Regions from separate parts of the Azospirillum sp. INR13 genome, predicted to be linked through region 2. Evidence: riboswitches for the same ligand, from Rfam matches in the RefSeq annotation. Region 2 holds a riboswitch; the other holds the start of a gene.
The links. Region 2 has a riboswitch for thiamine pyrophosphate ahead of thiC (phosphomethylpyrimidine synthase ThiC). Riboswitches for the same ligand answer to the same signal wherever they lie in the genome.

Region 1: another riboswitch for thiamine pyrophosphate. It lies ahead of F1643_RS07495 (ABC transporter substrate-binding protein); the one in region 2 lies ahead of thiC (phosphomethylpyrimidine synthase ThiC).

The regions. Positions count from the first base shown of each region.
Region 1 is NZ_VUOI01000006.1:146,278-152,085, forward strand. Features, by position in the region: gene F1643_RS07480 (ABC transporter permease) at 1-935, opposite strand, end outside; gene F1643_RS07485 (ferredoxin) at 1,123-1,455, shown strand; gene F1643_RS07490 (DMT family transporter) at 1,697-2,611, shown strand; TPP riboswitch at 2,645-2,759, shown strand; gene F1643_RS07495 (ABC transporter substrate-binding protein) at 2,830-3,966, shown strand; gene F1643_RS07500 (branched-chain amino acid ABC transporter permease) at 3,971-4,843, shown strand; gene F1643_RS07505 (nicotinate phosphoribosyltransferase) at 5,064-5,808, opposite strand, start outside.
Region 2 is NZ_VUOI01000025.1:869-6,676, reverse strand. Features, by position in the region: gene argB (acetylglutamate kinase) at 1-861, shown strand, start outside; gene F1643_RS16605 (hypothetical protein) at 881-1,180, shown strand; gene F1643_RS16600 (magnesium transporter CorA family protein) at 1,223-2,206, shown strand; TPP riboswitch at 2,299-2,432, shown strand; gene thiC (phosphomethylpyrimidine synthase ThiC) at 2,553-4,310, shown strand; gene greB (transcription elongation factor GreB) at 4,421-4,981, opposite strand; gene F1643_RS23600 (hypothetical protein) at 5,082-5,627, opposite strand; gene F1643_RS23595 (hypothetical protein) at 5,624-5,808, opposite strand, start outside.

The DNA of each region.
Region 1 (5,808 bases), on a different contig from region 2:
ATGATCCCGACCGGATGGTTGCGTCCCATCAGCGCCACGGCGATGCCGACGAAGCCGACCCCGCCGGTGAAGTTCAGGATCACCCGGTGCTGCACGCCCAGGATCTCGTTCACGCCCACGAAGCCGGCCAGGGCGCCGGAGATCAGCATGGCGACGATGATGTTCCGCGCAGGGGAGATACCGGCATAGACCGCCGCCCGCTCGTTCCGGCCCACCGTGCGCAGCTCGTAGCCCCAGCGGGTCCGGCGCAGGAACAGGTGGTACAGGACGCAGCAGGCCAGCGCCCACAGGAAGGACAGGTTCAGCGGCGAGGCCGGAATCGCGATACCGAGCCAGCCCAGCGCCCGGTCCATCGACGGCAGCCAGACGCCGGGATCGAACTCGCGGGTTTCCGGCGACTGGCTGCCGGGGCGGATCAGCACGTCCACCAGCAGCCAGGTCATGATCGACGCGGCGATGAAGTTGAACATGATCGTCGTGATGACGATGTGGCTGCCGCGCTTGGCCTGCAGCCAGGCCGGGATGAAGGCCCAGGCGGCGCCGAACAGGGCCGACGCCAGGATCGCCAGCAGCGCCACCACCGGCCAGGGCCAGCCGGTCAGCGCCAGCGCCACCAGCCCGGCGCCGAGCCCGCCCAGATAGGCCTGCCCCTCGCCCCCGATGTTGAACAGCCCGCAATGGAAGGCGATGGCCACCGCCAGCCCGGTGAAGATGTAGCTGGTGGTGTAGTAGAGGGTGTAGCCGATGGCCTCCGGATATCCCAGAGCCTCCGTCACCAGCAGCGACAGCACGTCCACCGGGTTCTCGCCGATCACCAGGATCACCAGCCCCGACAGCACGAAAGCCGCGACGAGGTTGAGTACCGGCAGCAGCGCATACCCGACCCAGCCCGGCACGACGCCCGGCTGACCCTTCCCCGACCCGCTCAGCAGCACCGGCGTCTCCTGGATTGCCCCTTGCCGGGGATTCTTAACCGGCAACCCCGCCGCTGACCAAGGATTTCGTCACGCGGAAAAAACCAAGAGGTCCTGAGACTTGGAAGCGTCACAAAAGTCTTGCCGCAGCGCAGCATTCTGGCATGCTTTTTACCCATATGAAAATTATGGTTATGGAGCATGCCCGATGCCGCTCGACCTGCCGCAGACCTTCCGCCATCACGTCTTCTGCTGCGCCCAGCAGCGCCCGCCCGGCCATCCGCGCGGCAGCTGCGCCGCCAAGGGTGCGCATCCGCTGTGGCAGCGCCTGGACCAGAAGATTCAGGGCAAGGGGCTCGCCGATGTCGGCATGGCGCTGACGGGCTGCCTCGGCTTCTGCTCCGCCGGGCCGCTGATGGTGGTGTATCCTGAAGGCATTTGGTACCGGCCGGAAACACCGGAGGACATCGACGAGATCGTCGAGTCGCATTTGGTGAAGGATGTGCCGGTGGAGCGGCTGGTGATGGTGTTGACGCGGTGAGGGGTGGGCTGACGGTGCCCCCACCCCAACCCTCCCCCGCAGGGCGGGGGAGGGGGCAGTGCTTGTTTTGAAAGGTGGCGGCAGTCCCTCCCCCGCCCAGCGGGGGAGGATAGGTGGAGGCAATCGAAGCCCACACTTCTAAAACCCCACGCCTACCAGACCTGCGGTTGCGGCATTGGGACGCGGGCGAATTTGCCCATAATGTGGGCAGCCCCCGCCATTGCCCGCCCGAACCGACCCCATGACCGACGCCGAGACCGCCGACCTGCTGCCTGCCGAGGCCGATTCGGTTCCCTATGCCGTCGGCTGCTTCCTCGGCGCGATCCTGCTGTTCGCGGCGATGGACACGCTGATCAAGTTCCTGACAGCCGACTACCCGGTGCCGCAGCTGATGTTCGTGCGCTCCCTGGTCGCCTTCCTGCTGGTGGGCGGCTACACGCTGTGGCGGGGCGGCGGGATCGCGGCGATGCGGACGCGGCGGCCCTGGGGGCATGTCTGGCGGGCCTTCGCCGGGCTGATCTCCATGGGGTGCTTCTTCTATGCGTTCCGGGAATTGCCGCTGGCCGACGTCTATGTGCTGAGCTTCGCCGGGCCGCTGTTCATCACCGCTCTGTCCGCTCCGCTGCTGGGGGAGCCGGTGGGCTGGCGGCGCTGGGCCGCGGTGGTGGTCGGGTTCGGCGGCGTGGTGGTGATGGCGCAGCCGTCGGCCGGGGCGCCGCTGGTGCCTGTGCTGGTCGGGCTGTGCGCCGCCCTGTTCTATGCGCTGGCCGCTCTCGCCGTGCGCGGGTTGTCGCGGACGGAGACCAGCGCGTCCATCGTGCTCTATCTGCTGCTGACGACGACGGTGGTCAGCGGCGCGCTGACCATTCCCGTCTGGACCGCGCCGACCGCCTACGCGTTGGGGCTGATGGCGCTGGTCGGCGCAATCGGCGCCGGGGCGCAGGTGCTGCTCACCCAGGCCTTCCGCCGTGCGCCACCGGCCGTGGTGGCGCCCTTCGAATATACCGGCATGGTCTGGGCCAGTCTGTTCGGCTGGATGGTGTTCGGCGACCTGCCGACCGCGCCGGTATTGCTTGGCGCCATGGTCATCATCGGCAGCGGGCTCTACATCCTGCATCGTGAAACCGCGGTGGCGCGCCGCCGGCTGGGTTCTTGACAGGACAGGCCCGGCGGCGACACTCTCGCCGCCTGTTCACGGCTGGGGTGCCCGTGCGGATGCCGGATCGGCGGATGCGCGGGCTGAGACAACACCCATCGAACCTGATCCGGGTCATGCCGGCGAAGGGAGCCGACCGGAACCCGACGGATCGCCTGCAAATGCTCCGTCCCCTCCGCGTCGCTCCGCTTGCCGGCGCGTGTGGAAGGAGTTTGGTCATGCGGCGCGCGCTTTCCCTCCTGATCGGCCTGCTGGCCGCATCGTCCTGTCTGTCGTCCGCCGCGCGGGCCGACGACACGCTGTCGTTTCCGGTGCTGGTGCCGCTGACCGGCTTCCTGTCGCTGGAGGGAACCAGCCAGCGCAACGGTGCGGTCCTGGCGCTGAAGCAGACGCCGGCCGGCATCGCCATCGCGTCGGAGGTCGTCGACACCGGCACCTCGCCCGAGGCGGCGGTGACGGCGCTGGAGCGCGCCGCCGGCAGCGGCACGGTCGGGGCGGTCGCCGCCAGCATGCTCGGCACCCAGATGCTGGCGATGCTGCCGCTGGCGCAGGAACTGAAGCTGCCGCTGGTCACCGTGTCGGGCACCGCGTCGATCACCGAGCAGAGCAACCCCTGGGTCTTCCGCTTCTTCCCCGGCGATGCCGTGACCAAGGCCGCCCACGCCCGCTATGTGGTGGAGGAGCTGGGCAAGCGGCAGCCGGCCGTCATCTACCAGACCACCGCCTACGGGCAGAGCGGCAAGACGCATCTCGACGCCGCCTTCAAGGCACTGGGCGTCACGCCCGTCTTCGAGGAGGGGGTGGACCCCGCCGCCAAGGATCTGCTGCCGGTGTTGACCAAGGCACTGGCCGCCAAGCCCGACGTGCTGATGCTGCATCTGCACTCCGGCCCGACCGCGCTGCTGCTGCGGCAGGCGGCGTCCAGCGGGGTGGCGGTGCCCATCGTCGCCGGCTCCGCCATGCATCAACCGAGCACCGCGGCCCTGCTGGAGCCGGCGGAGCTGAAGGGCGTCTGTGCCGAGACCGCGGCCTCGCCCATCTCGGGCGGTACGCCGGAGGTCAAGGCCTTCACCGACGCCTACCGCGCCGCCTTCGGCAAGGAGCCGGATGCCTTCGCACTCGGCCAGTATGACGGCATGACCATGGTGCTGGAAGCGGTGAAGGCCGGCGCCCGGACGCCGGATGCCATCGCCAAGGCTCTTTCGTCGGAGACCTTCAAGGGCCTCGCCATGACCTACAAATCCGATGGCAAGGGCAACATGGCCCATTCCGCCGTCATCGTCTGCTATGACGGGACCAGCCGCGTGCCGGTGCTGGCGAAGCGGTACGACGACCCCGCGCTCGCGGCGAAGTGAGCGGATGGCGGCGCTTCAACTGCTGGTCAACGGGGTGGCGCTTGGGGCGGCCTATGCGCTGGTGGCGCTGGGATTCGTGCTGGTCCTGAACGCCACCTCGGCGGTGAATTTCGCCCAGGGCGATCTGGTCATGGCCGGCGGGCTGCTGGCGGTGGCGCTGGCACCGCTGATCCCGCTGCCGGGCATCGCCCTGCTGCCGGTGGTGCTGGCGCTGATGGCGGGGTTGGGCCTGCTGCTGGCCCTGATGGCCTATCTGCCCCTGCGTCGCCGGCCGCCGGTGTCGGTCTTCATCAGCACCATCGCCATCGGCATCATACTGCAGAACGGCGCCGCGATCCTGTTCGGGCCGGAGCCGCGCGCCGCACCGCCGCTGTTCGGCGACGACACGCTTTACATAGGCGGGCTGGCGGTTCCCGAGCAGTCGCTCGCCATCGTCGCGGTGGCGGCGCTGCTGATCGGCGCGCAGCAATGGGTGTTCGCCCGCACGCAGCTGGGATGCCGGCTGCGCGCAACGGCACAGGACCCGGAGATGGCGCGGGCCTGCGGCGTGCCGGTCACCGCGATGATCCTGGTGACCTTCGCCATCGGGTCCGCCTGTGCCGGGGCGGCGGGGCTGCTGCTTGCCAACCGCTATTTCGTCACGCCGACCGCGGGCGGCGACCTGATTTTGAAGGCCTACATCGCGGTAACCATCGGGGGCTGGGGGTCGGTGCCGGGGGCTGTGGTGGGGGCGCTGCTGATCGCTCTGTTCGAGGTGGGGGTGTCGTCGGTGCTGTCTTACCCGGTGGCGCTGGGATCGCTGTACCTGACGCTGCTGGCGATCCTGGTGTTGCGGCCGCAAGGCCTGTTCGGCGAAGCGGTGCGGCGCCGTGGCTGAGCGATCCTCGCCAGGCGTCCCGTCACCGCAACCCTCTCCCCTTGCGAGGGCTTTGCATTAGGCCCGGACTATGGGTGGGTGCGGTCGTTTTTGGGCCAGGACAGGATGGCAGTCCTGTCCTGGCTCTTGGCATAGCCGGGCAAGAGCCCTTTAGGCGGGCTCCGGGCAGCGGAAACCGGGGGGCGTGGCGGCATGCGGGCGCACACGTCGCGGCCGTGACCTACCGCCGGAACAGGAACTCGCGGCCGACCTTTACCCGGCGTTCGCCGTCATACTCGATGATGTCGGCGGTCGCATAGGTCTCGGTCCAGCGTTCGGGCAGGTAGCTGCCGGTGCCGATCACGTCCACCGGCGCATTGGCCTCCGCCATCAGGCGGCACTTGGCCGGGCCGAATCCGCTGCTGGCGACGATCTTCACCGCCGGGAAGCCGGCCTCGTCCAGCCTTTCGCGCACGTAATGGATCGCCGCGGCAGACACGCCGGTGCCGATCAGGTAGCGCAGCTGGGTCTCGTCGCGATAGCCGCGGATGGCGTGCGGCGCATGGCGCTCCAGCACGGCATAGGAGCCGGGGGGATCCAGCCCCTCGACGAAACGCCCGCCGGAGGTGTCGAGCCGCAGCGCCAGCTTGCCCTGGGCGGCCAGCTGCGGAAAGCGGCGGCAGACCTCCAGCCCGTCGGTGATCTCGCGGCCGAAATAATCGACCAGCACGGTCAGGGACAGGTCGGGGAAGGTCTCGTGGAACATCTCCGCCGCGCGCACGGTCGAACCGGCATAGCCGATCAGGGCATGCGGCATGGTGCCCATGCCCTTCTCCTGCCCGAAATAGGGGGCGGTGGCGTCGGTGGCGTTGCCGATGAAGCCCTTGGCCCCGACCTTGCGCTTGGCCCGGTCCGACCCGACGGAGGCGGCATAGGCCATCATCTCCGCCATCTCCGTCCCGGCGCAGTGGCGGGCGTCCATGGCG
Region 2 (5,808 bases):
CGTACCCTGTCCGAAGCGCTGCCCTACATGCGCCGCTATGCCGGGAGCACCTTCGTCATCAAGTACGGCGGCCACGCCATGGGCGACGCCAGCCTGGCGGAGCTGTTCGCGCGCGACATCGTCCTGCTGAAGCAGGTCGGCATCAACCCGGTGGTCGTCCACGGCGGCGGCCCGCAGATCGGCCAGATGCTGGAGCGGCTGAAGATCAAGTCCAGCTTCATCGACGGCCTGCGCGTCACCGACAAGGAGACGGTCGAGGTGGTCGAGATGGTGCTGGCCGGCTCCATCAACAAGCAGATCGTCGCCGCCATCAACGGCGCCGGCGGCCGTGCCGTCGGCCTGTCGGGCAAGGACAGCAACCTGATCACCGCCCGCCGTCTGGAGCGCGTGCAGCGCGACCCCGACAGCAACATCGAGCGGGTGCTGGACCTCGGCTTCGTCGGCGAGCCGTACAAGGTCAACCCGCAGATCCTGCATGCTTTGGCGCAGTCGGACATCATCCCGGTGATCGCACCGGTCGGCTTCGACGTCAATGGCGACACCTACAACATCAACGCCGACACGGCGGCCGGTGCGGTCGCGGCGGCGGTGAAGGCGGCGCGCTTCTTCCTGCTGACGGACGTCGCCGGCGTCCTCGACAAGGAAAAGAAGCTGATCGAGAAGATGTCGCTGGAGGATGCCCACAAGGCCATCGCCGACGGCACCGCGTCCGGCGGCATGATCCCGAAGATCGAGACCTGCATCGGCGCGGTGGAGCAGGGAGTCGACGCCGCTGTTATCCTGGATGGCCGCGTGCCGCATGCGCTGCTGCTGGAGATCTTCACCGAAGGGGGCGCCGGCACCCTGATCGGCAAGGCCTGACGCTGTTCAAGGGGGGGCGATGACCGACCTGCGCAAGGACCTGCTCCGCCAGATGAAGGCCATCCGCGACCGGATGGACCCGAAGCTGGTGGAGCGCGCCAAATTGGCGGCGTTGGGCAAGGTCCCCTACGACAGCGACTCCGCCAAGGAGGCGGTCGGCCATTTCCTGGATGCCAAGCGGGATGGCGGTGCCTTCCGCCGCAAGCTGGAACAGGCGCTGAAGGCGGAGGGGGAGACGCTGGACCTCGGCACCGAGGCGAAGTCACCCCCGCCGGTTAAACCGCCCGAGAAGCCAAGACGCGGCGGCCGGATGACGTAGGCGCTCCACCCGCCGTCTCGAACCCACGCAAGGAGCACAGCCTTGCTGCATGTCTTCGTCAATGACGGCGGTCTGCTGCGCTGGGCCAGGGAGGCCGCGGACGAGGTGGGGCCGCTGCCGGAGGCTACCGTCTGGCTGGATCTGATCAACCCGACCGCCGAGGACTTGGCGCGGGCGGAGGCGCTGATCGGCACCAGCCTGCCCACCCGCGAGCAGATGGCGGAGATCGAGGAGTCGAGCCGCCTGCGTATCGCCGGTGGTGCCCTGACCATGACCGTCACCGCCCTGGTCTGGGCCGACACCGACGAGCCGCGCATCGCCACCGTCAGCTTCGTGCTGGCCGGGCGCCGGCTGGTCACCATCCACGACATCGATCCGCAGGCACTGCTTGCCTTCCGCCGCCGCGCCACCCATGGGCAGGTGTCCGCCACCCGTGGCGAACTGGTTCTGGCGGCGCTGGTGGACGGGATGGTCGACCGCACCTCCGCCGTTCTGCGGCGGACCGGGGTGGAGCTGGACGTGCTGAACCGCCGCTTCTTCCGCGGGCGCAAGCTGCGCTCGCGCGGCGAAACGCTGGACGATGCCCAGACGCTCAAGCGCATCGGCCATGCCGGCCACCTGATCGGCAAGGCCCGCATCAGCCTGGCCAGCCTGTCGCGCATGACCGATTTCCTGGCGCGCGGCGACGGCTGGAACCCTGGCAAGGCGACGCGGCGCTGGGCCAAGACGACGCTGCAGGATCTGCGGGGGCTCGACCAGTATGCCCGTTTCCTGTCGGGAAAGGTCGCGTTGGCGCTGGACACGGCGCTGGGCCAGATCAACGTGGAGCAGAACGAGATCGTCAAGATCGTCTCGGTCCTGACGGTCCTGCTGTTTCCGCCGACCCTGGTCGCCAGCATCGGCGGCATGAACTTCGAGGAGATGCCGGGAACCGACTCGCTTTTCGGCTATCCCAGCGCCCTGGGGCTGATGCTGCTGTCGGCGCTGCTGCCGATGATCTATGTCCGTCTGAAACGTTGGATGTGACGCTGCATCCATACAGAACGGCTTGACAGTACGAACTGCTGATCGTCCGCGGTTCTTTCCTTTTGACAGGGTCCGTCCGTCCCGGCAGGATGGGCGCATTCCAGGGGGGTCCCGACAGGGGGCTGAGATACCAACGGCCGGACGGCGCCAAGCGTCTCCGGCAGCGTGGTGACCCTTCGAACCTGATCCGGGTCATACCGGCGAAGGGAGGGACCTCGTGACGGGCCGCAAAGGCCCCCGTCCGGCCGTAGCGACGCCCGCCATATCGGGAAACGGCCCGCACGAAGACACCGCACCTCCGTCCGCAGTCCCGGGTTTGTCCGCCCAACTCCGACGGAGAAACCCAATGCCTAAGGACCTCAACGAATCCGCCATCCGCATTTCGACCGGCCCGCTGCCGTCGTCGCGGAAAATCCATGTGCCGGGCACGCGTTTTCCCGACCTGCGCGTCGCCATGCGCGAGATCGCGCTGTCGGGCGGCGAGCCGCCGCTGACCGTCTTTGACGCCTCCGGACCCTACACCGACGAGGCCGTGGCGATCGACGTGCGGGCCGGTCTGGCCAAGCACCGCCGCGACTGGATCCTGGCCCGGGGCGATGTGGAGACCACCGACAGCGGCGTGCTGCGCGCCAAGGGTGGCGGGGCCGTCACGCAGATGGCCTATGCCCGCGCCGGCATCGTCACCGCGGAGATGGAATACATCGCCGTTCGCGAGAATATCGGCCGCGCTGCGGCGCTGGAATCAGTCCGAGACGGCGAGGATTTCGGAGCCGGGATTCCCGACTTCATCACCCCGGAATTCGTTCGCGACGAGGTGGCGCGCGGGCGGGCGATCATCCCCTCCAACGTCAACCACTCCGAGTCGGAGCCGATGATCATCGGCCGGAACTTCCTGACCAAGATCAACGCCAACATCGGCAACTCCGCCGTGACCTCCTCGATCGAGGAGGAGGTGGAGAAGATGGTCTGGGCGATCCGCTGGGGAGCGGACACGGTGATGGACCTGTCCACCGGTGCCGACATCCACCAGACCCGCGAATGGATCCTGCGCAACTCCCCGGTTCCCATCGGGACGGTGCCGATCTATCAGGCTCTTGAGAAGGTGAAAGGCAGGGCCGAGGACCTGACCTGGGAACTGTTCCGCGACACGTTGATCGAACAGGCGGAGCAGGGCGTCGATTACTTCACCATCCATGCCGGCCTGCGGCTGGCCCATATTCCGCTGACTGCCAAGCGGGTGACCGGCATCGTTTCGCGCGGCGGCTCGATCATCGCCAAATGGTGCCTGGCGCATCACCGCGAGAGTTTCCTCTACGATCATTTCGCCGACATCGTCGAAATCTGCCGCACGTATGACGTGGCCCTGTCGATGGGCGACGGGTTGCGGCCGGGCAGTCAGGCCGACGCCAACGATGCCGCTCAGTTCGCCGAGCTGGAGACCCTGGGCGAACTGACCAAGATCGCCTGGGCGCGTGACGTGCAGGTGATGATCGAAGGGCCGGGCCATGTGCCCATGCACAAGATCAAGCACAATGTGGAGAAGCAACTGGCTCTGTGCGGCGAGGCGCCCTTCTACACGCTGGGGCCGCTGGTGACCGACATCGCACCGGGCTACGACCACATCACCAGCGCCATCGGTGCGGCGATGATCGGCTGGTTCGGCACGGCGATGCTCTGCTACGTCACGCCGAAGGAGCATCTGGGCCTGCCCGACCGTGACGACGTGAAGGCCGGCGTCATCGCCTACAAGATTGCCGCCCATGCCGCCGACCTCGCCAAGGGCCACCCGGCGGCGCGACTGCGCGACGACGCCATGTCTCGGGCCCGATTCTCCTTCCGCTGGCGCGACCAGTTCGCCCTGTCGCTCGATCCCGAGACGGCGATGGCCTACCACGACGAGACCCTGCCGGCCGAAGGGGCCAAGACCGCGCATTTCTGTTCGATGTGCGGACCGAAATTCTGTTCGATGAAGATCACGCAGGAAATCCGCGACGCCGCGGAGTCTGGCATGGCCGAGATGTCGCAGAAGTTCCGCGAGGTCGGGCGGGGAGATTTACCAGCCGGCGGAGTGAGTGAAGTCTCGGCAGTGATGCCCCCTCCCTAACCCTCCCCTCTTCGAGGGAGAGGGGGCCGCCGCCGTACTCAGGCAAAGCTCCTACCCCCTCTCCTGCCGAAGGCGGGAGAGGGATGGGGAGTGGGCATCAACGCCCCCACTCACCCCGCATACCTGATCTCCAGCACCTCCACCTGCTCCATCCCTGCCGGGGTGCGGACATCCACCAGATCGCCTTCGCGGGCTTTCAGCAGCGCGCGGGCGATGGGGGAAATCCAGCTGACATGACCGCGGTCGGGATCGACCTCGTCGGCGCCGACTATCGTGATCGTGTTCTCGGATCCGTCCTCGCGGGCATAGGTGACGGTGGCTCCGAAGAAGACCTGTTCGCGGTTCTTCTGGTCCTGTGGATTGACCACCACCGCCGATTCCAAGCGCTTGTTCAGGAAGCGGATGCGACGGTCGATCTCGCGCAGGCGTTTCTTGCCATAGAGATAATCGCCGTTCTCCGACCGGTCGCCGTTGCCGGCGGCCCAGGAAACCACCTCCACCACCTTCGGCCGCTCCACCCGCAGCAGGTGGCGCAGTTCTTCCTGCATGCGCTGGAAGCCGGGCGGCGTCATGTAGTTCTTGAAGCCCTGCGGAAGCGGTGCCGGATCGTCGAGATCGTCGAGTTCGCTTTCGGGGGGCGTGTCGTTCTCGCGGGTGAAGGCCTTGCTCATGGTCCGACCTGTCCTGTGGCAGGGAGATAACGTCCGGGAAAAGGAAAAGGCGCCTCGCGGCGCCTTTTCCTTTTCCAGAGGTCCCAACTGGCCGTGCGGCTTACCGCTTCCACCAGCCGCGGCGCGGCTTGTCGAGGCATCGCCGTTGTCGCCGGCCGCAGCAGGAGCTGCAGCAGGTTCCGAAGCGGCTGCCGGAGCCGGTTCGGGCGCTGCCGGAGCGGCGGCGGGAGCGGCTTCGGCCGGAGCTTCGGCAGCGGCCTTGCGCTTGCGCGACGCCTTCTTGGCCGGAGGCCGTGTCGGTCGCGACCTCAGCCGGTGCTTCCGCCGCGGCGGCCTTGCGCTTGCGGCCCTTGGCCGGCGCTTCGGCGACCACAGGCGCGGCAGCGGGAGCGGCCTCCACCGGAGCCTCGGCAACGGCCTTGCGCTTGCGCGACGCCTTCTTGGCCGGTGCTTCGGCAACCGCCGGAGCGGCTTCGGCCGGTGCTTCGGCAGCGGCCTTGCGCTTGCGGGACGCCTTCTTGGCCGGCGCTTCGGCGACCGCCGGAGCGGCCTCGACCGGGGCTTCGGCGGCGGCCTTGCGCTTGCGGGATGCCTTCTTGGCCGGAGCCCTCTCGGCGGCTGCTTCGGCCGGGGCCGGAGCGGTCACCGGCGGCTCGGTCGCAGGCACCGGAACCGGAGCCTCTTCCGCGTCGTGTGCCGGAGCGCTCTCGCCGGCCAGGATCCAGTCGAGGTCGGACGCCTCGGCGGAGACTGTGCGGGCGCCTGGACAGGAGCGGCTTCGGCCGGAGCGGCAGGCGACTGGTCGGCAGCGGTCTCCTCGCCGCCCT